3 regions of the Peribacillus sp. B2I2 genome follow, and region 2 is predicted to be linked to each of the others. Evidence: riboswitches for the same ligand, from Rfam matches in the RefSeq annotation. Region 2 holds a riboswitch; each other region holds the start of a gene.

Region 1 (3,345 bases), 4.5 Mb from region 2:
TCATTCATCCCTAGTCAGTGTCAAAGACGGGGATGATTTGGAAATCCTAGAGATTACAGATACAGATAGCAAAGTGGTCATGGAGCTGGCTGAATTGGATGAAACACGCCGTCAGCGAGGGACTATTGTCGATGTGACGATTATCAGTGACTACCTTAGAAATAATGGTCTGCGATTATTGGATACACCGGGGTTCAATGGGGAGAAAAGCGTGGAATCCGATTTCCAAGGCTATTTACATGGCAGTGATGGCCTGATGTTCGTTCTTGATGCCCGGGCGCCTTTCACCGGCAGTGAACGAGATCTATTATTGGAAATTCAAATGATGGCTCCGAAACTGCCTATCCATTTCTTATTGAATAAAATGGATACGATATATAGTGATCAAGTCGCAGTCCGGATGGAAGACGAAACATGGGATAAAGTGAATGCATATTTTCCGAATGCAAAAGTATTCGCTTTCTCCAAACTTTATGACAGCAAGCAGCAGTTGAAGGACCTTTCAGCATTCCTTCAATCGAATTATCAAGATGATAATTGGAAAGAAAGAAGATCTGAAAAAATCCTAGCGTTCATTCGTAAAACTTTATCTTATCTGTTAGAAAAACGGGCAGCCAATGAACGGAAATGCGAGCATTCCATCTCTTGGAATGAACAGATGGAGGTTAAACTGAATGGAGCGGTCAATCAACTGGCTGATTTGGAAAAAGAAAAAAGTGAAAATATCATAAGGTCTTATAGTTCGCTTAAGGATGAAGTGAAAAATCAGCTTTCTTCTAAAATTCCTGAATTGCTGAGGGATTGCTCTAAATCGTTAACGGAAAGCAGTGATTTCAGTCAGGTCCATGTACAGTTAAACCAGGAAATGAATGAGCGGATTCAAGCATTCATTTCTGACAAGATCATGCCTCAATATTACCGTTCTCTTCAAGATTGGATTGCCAGTTCCCAAATGGAGTTCTCACAAAGCCAGCAGTTTATGGATGAAATGAGTGCCGGGTTCAATGAATTATACAAAGAAGAACGGATCACGCTGGCAGGTGACTTTAGGGTATTGGATGACTGGCGCCGTGATGCCGACCGGATGACAAGCAGTATCCGCATCGAAAACGTTAATATCCTTTTGCGCAGAACTCCATCACAATTGCTGCTTAAAGGAGCAGGGAAGCTGTTTGGGGCGATACCGCAAAATAAAGCCAATATGTACAATCGTTATAAGAAATACCTGGAAAGTGAAGATTACCTAGATGTTGCCGAAATGATCACGGAACGTTTCCTTACCCAATTTGGATTGTTTGAAAAATCTTTGGATCGGGACATCTCACTTTTCTATCGCAGTTCCTTTGCGTTACTTCAAAAAACGATAGAGCAAACGCAGACAGAAATCAAAGACTACCAGGCTGCATTGGAGCATATGAAAGAAAATCCGGAAGTTTACCGTGACCCGATCACTTTGTTCGAAGTGAAATTACGTCAGTTGGAGAGACTTGAAAAAATCGAGAAAAAGCGTCTAGCCCAGCTGCAAAGAAAATGAAAAATAACGGGGAACATTTCAAATATTCGAAAAACTATTGACTTTACGACTATATCCCTATAAAGTGATAATTACGAAAAACGTAACACAATATATTCTCTTATCAAGAGTGGCGGAGGGACTGGCCCTAAGATGCCCAGCAACCGTTCCATTAGGAATTGGTGCTAAATCCTGCAAAACAGAAATGTTTTGACAGATAAGAGAGGGATAAGTCTGCAAAACAGCTGATTAAACCTCTCTATATTAATAGAGAGGTTTTTATTTTGGGACTTACACCAACTTAACTGATAAGACTAATAAGAAAATGTGGAGGGGAACAAGATGAGAAGGTCTATTAAAGGGATATTCATTTCAGCCATCGCTTCGGCTTTGCTTTTAACGGGTTGCTCTACAGGGCAGAGTTCCACAGAATCGAAGAAAGAAGAAAAAGTATCATTTGAAAATGTCCCGGAAATATTTGCTAATGGGGAAGGAGCCAAAATCAAAGTGATCCGTAAAATTGGCGGTGATGATCATACGGCCCAATACTTAGCAGGAGCGAAGGAAGAAGGAGAAGCACTGGGGTTTCAAGTGGATACATATACAGCCAATGGTGATACGGCTAAATTTCATGATGCGATCGCACAGGCTTTGCAGGAAGATTATGACGGCTATATCATCTCCCATGGTGATGATGCAGCAACAGTGAATGACGTTCAAAAGTTGGTTGATGCAGGCAAAAGCGTTGTTACATTCGATTCAATAAGCGATCTAACTAAAATAGAAGGCGTAACATTAACATCACAGGATGATGAAGCGTTGGCAACACTGGCTCTTGATAAACTGATAGAAGAAAAGAAAGGTGAAGCGGCAATTGCGTATCTTTGGGTGGATGGTTTCCCTCCAATGGTGAGAAGAAATGCTGTTTATCAGGAGAAATTAAAAGAAAACCCTGGAATTAAAGAAGTCGAAAGATTCGGAGTGGCGTCTGCAGATACTTCGGTTCAAACACAAAATGCTGTAGCCGCAATGCTGAATAAATATCCTAAAGGTAAATTGGATGCAATTTTCGCAACATGGGATGCCTTCGCTATCGGTGCCGCCCGGGCAATTAAAGAAGCGGGACGCGATGAAGTGAAGATATACGGAATAGATGTGTCGAATGCAGACCTTCAGGAAATTAAATCAGCTGGAAGCTCATGGTCCTACACGGCAGCAGTCGATCCCAAGTTGATCGGTGCAGTGAATATGAGGATATTGGCGAAAAAATTAGCGGGCGAAGAAACGCCGCAAACCTATGACTTAGAGGCTTCACTTATTTCACAAAAGGAAATCCAAGCTTCAAAAGAAGCGGTAAATATGGCAAATCTGTCTGGTATTGTCGAAGGATGGGGTGTATCAGCGGAATTTGAAGAAGATTGGATGAAAGTTTTGAAAGATCATTATAAAAAGTAAAAGGGGACACTCTCTTTCCAGTGAAGGGAGTGTCTGTTCAATAAGGGGGAATGGACATGGGCACGCAACTAGAAATGAAGAAAATCTCGATTGAATTTCCGGGGGTGAAGGCGCTTAGTGAAGTTGATTTTTCTGTACAATCAGGGAAAGCCCACGCATTGGTCGGTGCTAATGGAGCAGGGAAATCGACGTTAATGAAAGTTTTATCGGGAGCCCATGTTCATTATTCAGGTGACATATTCATTGATGGGGTGAAGCAGGATATCCGCTCACCAAAAGAGGCGCAGGAACAAGGCATTCAAATTGTTTATCAGGAAGTGGATACGGCCCTCATCCCTTATTTAACCGTTGGGGAAAATGTGATGTTGAATGATATG
Region 2 (3,345 bases):
AAAATAAAACCTAACCCACTAAGGCAGGGATCAGGTTCATTTTCATACTTCTTCTTTCAAGAAATCAGTAATTTTTGAGATTGCATCTTCATCTCGTTTGTAATACGTAAACTTTCCTATCCGCTCCGTCTTGATCAATCCTGCTCTAAGAAGCATCGAGAGGTATTGAGAGGCCGTGGATTGGGTCATGTTTAATTTTTCTGTAATCTGACTTACACAAACGCCGGTTTCCTTCATATCTATTCCCTCATGAGGGGTGAAGTGGAGTTCAGGCGCCTTGAGCCATTTTAAGATTTGCAACCTGGATTCATTGGATAATGCTTTAAATATCTCGATTGTTTTCATACATTTCATTATATCGAGAATTATCGATATGTCAAATGATTAATAAAAAAATCATTCCCATACTTCTTTTGCTACATCAACGACGAACTTCAACTTTTCCCACTGCTGTTCTTCCGTTAGCCTGTTGCCGTGATGGGTGGAAGCGAAGCCGCATTGCGGGCTTAAGCATAATTGTTCGAAAGGAACGAAGCGCGAGGCTTCTTTAATACGTGCCTTAACAGCTTCCTTGTCTTCGATTTTTCCATTTTTTGAAGTGACGACCCCTAGAACGACACGCGCCCCGCCATTTGGAATGTATTCCAATGGTTCGAAATCCCCTGAGCGATCATCGTCATATTCCAAGAAGAATCCATCCACTTTTTCTTTTGCCAATAATGTTGGGGCAATACGGGCATAGCTTCCTTCAAATGCCCATGTCGACTGGTAGTTTCCACGACAAAGGTGGGTGGTGACTACCAGGTCTTCTGGTTTGCCTTCCAATGCGCCATTAATTACACGCAGTGCTAAATCAATTAATTGTTCCCTCGTATATTTTCCCTCTTTGAACTGGAAATCCGGAGCTGAAAGCCTGGCAATATATACATCATCCAATTGAAGATAACGCACTCCTGCATCATAAAAAGCTTTCAAAGCATGCTGATACGCTTTGACGATATCATTTGCATAGTCTTCGATATCAGGGTAGACGTCTTCACTTTGAACACCTACAGCAAATAATTGATTGGGACTGGGAATGGTTTGTTTGGCAACGGCACGTCCGTCCACAATTTTGTTCAATTCAATAAAATCACGAATGAAGGGATGTTCAGGATTGAATGAAACCTTTCCGGTATTGCGAACGTTATATCTCTCTGTTTCCACACCATCGAAAGTGAGTCCTTTTTCAGTAACATATCCCTCGATTCCATTTAAATGTTCAAGGAAGTCAAAGTGCCACCATGTCCGTCTGAATTCACCATCCGTCACAGCCTCTAATCCAACTTCAATCTGTTTATCGACAATCCGATTGATTTCTTCGGTTTCAACTTCACGAAGTCGTTCCGCTGAAATTGTACCATCCTTAAATTGCTTTCTGGCAATATGTAAACGTTCCGGTCTTAATAAACTCCCGACGTGGTCCGCCCTAAAAGGCGCTTTCGTTAATGTGATTGACATGTTGCATTCCTTCTTTCCTTTTATAAAATAAAAAACCTCTTCTTAAAAATAAGAAGAGGTGTTGGCAGCATAGCTATTTACTCTTCTTATCTTCAAGTTTTTACACTTCTGGAATTAGCACAGTACATGATTAGTCTGTTGCTGAGGCATCAAAGGGCCAGTCCCTCCACCTCTCTGGATAAGAGTTGTCTATTAAATTAATTATGACTATACAGGTAGTTTTTACAAAGGTCAAGGGTTGAAGGTGGAAGATTTAGAATATATCGATTATTAACTCGGGAAATGTTAACTGCATCCGTGAACCCGGCATATGTTATAACCGACGTTCCTTATGAACTGTGATATTGAAAGTTGGAGGGGAATACCAGGATGAATGCATTCGATCCATCCAATATATTTGGAAATGGCATACCGATAACGGTAACTGCAGCTATGATAGAGAGAATCATAAAGATGAAATCATCTGATCAGGATATTAAAGTCGAGATTACGCCAAAGCATATAGTGCTTTCCGGAACGACGGAAGTGAAAAAAATGATGTTTAAGAAAAACGTAGCTTTCAGGATTACATTAAAACCGGTTCACGTGGAAAAAAGAACGATCTCATTAGAATTAGTGGAAATGGAACCGATTGACAGGAGTTTCATCAACCAAAGGATATTTAACAGACCACCATTTTTTGAATTTGAAAATAGAATGATCAAAATGAATGTTGATGCTTGGAACATCGTTAGAAAAATCCCGGTCGGCACAATTAAATCATTTGAACTTGTCGATGGTGCATTGAAAATGAAACTTTCTTTATGATGGATCGTTTTTAGCCGCAATATATAAAGGGGATGACAGGTATGTTAGTGTAAGGATGGATAGGGTGGCGATTCATTAAAATGTGTTTGAAAAACCAAGCTCTTTAAAATATACTGAATTACTAAAAGTTTTAGTTTTTCCAGAGATAAGGGGGAAAATAATGAACCAGAAGATTTTGCCTGCTTCGGCAAGCATGAAGGATTTCGAAAGATTCTTAGAAAGTTCCTATGAAATAGGCGTGTTTCTTGATTTGCATATATCACAATTGAAAAATGTAAGTATGATGGCAAAGCAGCATAATAAGAAAATGATTTATCATGTCGATTTGATCCATGGCATAAGAAGTGATGAATATGCGACAGAATTCATTTGTCAGGAGTATAATCCATATGGGTTGATTTCGACTAAATCAAACGTTATTTTGAAAGCGAAGCAAAAGGGGGTCATTGCCATCCAGCGAATCTTTTTAATAGATTCGCATGCGCTGGAGAAAAGTTATAAGCTGGTGCAGAAAACCAAGCCGGATTATATCGAAGTTTTACCGGGCGCTATGCCGTGGATGATAAAAGAAGTGAAGGAACGACTACAAACACCCATTTTTGCAGGCGGTCTCATACGTACTTCTGATGAAGTCCTGAACGCCCTTGATGCTGGAGCGTCGGCAATCACCACTTCCAAAACTGAATTATGGGATATCGTCTAATAGGGTAGAACGAGGAATTTGAAAAAAAATACAGAAAAATAGATTAATTTTTCACAAAATAATTGACAGCGTTTTCACAACCTAGTATATTTTACATTACAAGTTAATATATGTGACGGAGACTAGGAGATTCACAACAGATCTATTCATAATTTTTTTATGAGGATAGTTCTGCTGTGAATCTCCTTTTATTTGTTTGCAAGGTTTTTAAATTATCAGGGGAGGGGTTTTATTCATGACTCCATTTTGGGGAGAAGTAGTAGGCACAATGATTTTAGTTTTATTCGGAGCAGGTATTGGAGCGGGTTCATCCTTAAAGGGATCTTATGCTAAAG
Region 3 (3,345 bases), 1.9 Mb from region 2:
CGGCAAGTTTGATGTTCCATTTCGAAGGGGCACTACAAGGAGCGATTCTTCATCATCCAATGGTGCCTAGACGCGGGATTGCTATGCCGTCACTCTCAGAAATACCTGTATTTATTGCTGCAGGTAAAAACGATCCGATTTGCCCGGCAGAAGAAACGGATGAACTTAATCAACTTTTATTGCAAGCTGGTGCTTCGGTGGAAGTTCACTGGGAAAATTACGGTCATCAGTTAACACGTTCAGAGGTCGAGGCAGCAGGTTCATGGTTTCATAAGAACTTTATATAAGAATGAAAGAGGGAATGAAGATGATTTCAGTAAATCCTGAAAGTCTGACTGAACGGGAAAATTATAAGTTTTTGACTGGAAGCATTATACCGAGACCCATAGCTCTGGTTACGACACAATCCGAAACCGGTACCATCAATATAGCGCCGTTCAGCTTTTTTAACATAGTCAGTTCCAATCCTCCGATGATTTCCATTTCTGTTCAACGGAAAGAAGGAGTTTCAAAGGACACTGCCCGAAATGCAATTCAATCAGGGGAATTCGTTGTTCATATCACTGATGAAAACAATGTTGCTGATGCAAATCGAACGGCCAAGGAACTCCCATCGGATGAAAGTGAATTGGGCCTGACCAATTTCACGACGGCTGTTAGTGATAAGGTATCCGTACCAGGATTGCAAGAAGCGAAGGTACGCTTTGAATGTAGATTAGAGCATGCGATTCCATTGGGAGGTTCCCTAGATAAACCTGGTTGTGATTTATTGATAGGGAAAATAGTCTGCTATCATATAGAGCAAGATATTTACCATAATGGCCGAATTGACCAGAATGGGCTTAAACCTGTAGCAAGATTAGCGGGTCATACTTATACAAAACTAGGGGAATTATTTGAAATGGAACGACCTTAAGTGATAAGAAAGAAAAAAAGGCGTCATCTTTTAAGATGTCGTCATTTTTTTATATCAAAATTATTCCCGGTTAGCATTATCTGCAATTCTAATACGGTGAGCGACTGTACCAAAACAAGCAATCATGCCGGAGGTGACAAAATCGTCTGAATGTAAAGGGAATTCTTTATATTCCAAAACAAAACTTGACAATTTTTTCATAGATTGATAAAGTTATAAAAAATTAATTTCTTATCCAGAGAGGTGGAGGGACTGGCCCTATGAAACCTCAGCAACAGGTCCGCTAAGACACTGTGCTAATTCCAGGGGGTGAAACCTTGATAGATAAGACCGTACGTTTCGTTTTTATTTGTCAGTAGCGCACTCTTTTTAGAGTGCGTTTTCGTTTTTTCTGGATGCAGGATAAAGGAGAGTATGAATGGAGAACAAAAGGAAACAAGAATTTCAAAGGGAAATGAAAACACGGCATTTAATCATGCTATCGCTTGGCGGGGTGATTGGAACAGGTTTGTTCTTAAGTTCGGGTTATACGATTCAGCAGGCTGGCCCGTTTGGCACCATCCTTTCGTATCTGATTGGAGCATTAGTGGTTTATCTAGTCATGCTATGTCTAGGTGAACTGGCAGTACATATGCCCGAGACAGGTGCGTTTCATAGCTACGCAGCCAAATACATCGGACCAGGGACAGGGTTTACAGTAGCCTGGTTATATTGGCTAACCTGGACTGTTGCACTAGGTTCGGAATTCACGGCTGCAGGATTGTTGATGCAGCGATGGTTTCCATCAATCAATGTCTGGATATGGAGTGCTCTATTTGCCATATTGGTTTTGGCATTAAATGCTTGGACCGTTAAGTTTTTCGCTGAATCCGAATTTTGGTTTGCGTCTATAAAGGTAATTGCGATTGTGATATTTATTATTTTGGGAGCAGCGACAATGGTAGGTTTTATTCCAATGACTAACTCACAATCAGCACCGCTATTTTCCAATTTTACAAGTGCAGGTTTATTTCCGAATGGTGCTTTTGCCATTATAATGACGATGCTTGCGGTGAATTTCGCATTTTCTGGAACTGAATTAATCGGAATTGCAGCTGGAGAAACTGTGAATCCAGAAAAAACGATACCAAAGGCAATCCGCATGACATTATGGAGATTGATCATCTTTTTTGTAGGAACCATCGTTGTATTATCCGCATTATTGCCTGTTTCGGATGCAAGTGTATTAGAGAGCCCCTTTGTTGCAGTACTTGAACGAATTGGAGTGCCATATGCAGCGGATATCATGAACTTTGTTATTTTAACTGCCATTTTGTCTGCTGCAAACTCAGGTCTATATGCCTCTTCCAGAATGCTTTGGTCCCTTGCAGATAAGAAAACGATATCACCTATATTTGCAAAATTAACAAAAAGAGGTGTTCCGATAAATGCAGTCATTTTCAGTATGTTGGGTGGTGGTTTAGCCTTGTTTTCGAGTATTATTGCACCGGATACGGTGTATATCGTCCTTGTATCCATTTCGGGTCTAGCGGTGGTTGTAGTTTGGATGAGTATTAGCGCTTCACAGTTCCTATTCCGAAGACGTTTTATAAAAGAAGGAAATTCAGTAAATGATTTGGCTTATCGTACACCATTATATCCGTTCGTACCAATCGTTTCTTTCATGCTCTGTCTTGCTTCTTGTATAGGAATTGCCTTTGACCCTACACAACGGATAGCACTTTATTGTGGTATTCCATTTATTTTGTTTTGCTATGGAACTTATTATATTACACAATCTTCAAAGAAAAGAGGAGTAAAATCATGAAGAATAAAATAAACCCAATTGACGCTATTTTACGAGATCATTCAGTCATGATTCTGGACGGAGCTCTAGCTACAGAGCTTGAGCGGTATGGATGTGATTTGGACGATCCCCTGTGGTCTGCACGAGTATTACTTGAAAATCCAGAAGTGATTTATAAGGTTCACTCTGCTTATTTTCGTGCTGGAGCGGACTGTGCGATAACTGCAAGCTACCAAGCCACCGTTGAAGGTTTCTCCCTGCGTGGGATACAAGAAAAAGAGGCCATGGAGTTAATTCGGAAAACGGTGTTACTCGCAAGGAAAGCAAGGGATGATTATTGGAAGGATGAAACGCAAACAAATAGACCCAAGCCATTGGTTGCTGCATCAGTTGGACCTTATGGGGCCTACCTTGCAGATGGTTCAGAATATGTAGGAAACTATGGTGTTTCAGATGAAACCTTAGTAGAATTTCATCGCCCAAGAATATCAGCTTTGATTGAAGCAGGTGCTGATCTCTTAGCATTTGAAACGATTCCATCCCTTCAAGAAGCAAAAGTATTGGATTCATTATTGAAAGATTATCCAGAAGTGTATGCTTGGCTATCCTTTTCCTTGAAAAATGAGAAAGCGATAAGTGACGG

Evidence for each region. A riboswitch is a leader RNA that binds a small molecule or an ion and turns the genes downstream of it on or off. The one in region 2 is predicted to bind S-adenosylmethionine.
Region 1: another riboswitch for S-adenosylmethionine. It lies ahead of ABIE66_RS02420 (sugar ABC transporter substrate-binding protein); the one in region 2 lies ahead of ABIE66_RS24900 (5-methyltetrahydropteroyltriglutamate--homocysteine S-methyltransferase).
Region 3: another riboswitch for S-adenosylmethionine. It lies ahead of mmuP (S-methylmethionine permease); the one in region 2 lies ahead of ABIE66_RS24900 (5-methyltetrahydropteroyltriglutamate--homocysteine S-methyltransferase).

What each region holds. Positions count from the first base shown of each region.
Region 1 covers NZ_JBGCCB010000001.1:484,721-488,065, forward strand. Annotated here, with positions in the region: gene ABIE66_RS02415 (GTPase domain-containing protein) at 1-1,534, shown strand, start outside; SAM riboswitch class I at 1,632-1,737, shown strand; gene ABIE66_RS02420 (sugar ABC transporter substrate-binding protein) at 1,856-2,968, shown strand; gene ABIE66_RS02425 (sugar ABC transporter ATP-binding protein) at 3,025-3,345, shown strand, end outside.
Region 2 covers NZ_JBGCCB010000001.1:4,993,003-4,996,347, reverse strand. Annotated here, with positions in the region: gene ABIE66_RS24905 (ArsR/SmtB family transcription factor) at 43-345, opposite strand; gene ABIE66_RS24900 (5-methyltetrahydropteroyltriglutamate--homocysteine S-methyltransferase) at 397-1,500, opposite strand; SAM riboswitch class I at 1,584-1,685, opposite strand; gene ABIE66_RS24895 (hypothetical protein) at 1,870-2,307, shown strand; gene ABIE66_RS24890 (glycerol-3-phosphate responsive antiterminator) at 2,468-3,010, shown strand; gene ABIE66_RS24885 (MIP/aquaporin family protein) at 3,246-3,345, shown strand, end outside.
Region 3 covers NZ_JBGCCB010000001.1:3,076,672-3,080,016, reverse strand. Annotated here, with positions in the region: gene ABIE66_RS15135 (alpha/beta hydrolase) at 1-287, shown strand, start outside; gene ABIE66_RS15130 (flavin reductase family protein) at 308-916, shown strand; gene ABIE66_RS15125 (hypothetical protein) at 977-1,117, opposite strand; SAM riboswitch class I at 1,145-1,247, shown strand; gene mmuP (S-methylmethionine permease) at 1,335-2,723, shown strand; gene mmuM (homocysteine S-methyltransferase) at 2,720-3,345, shown strand, end outside.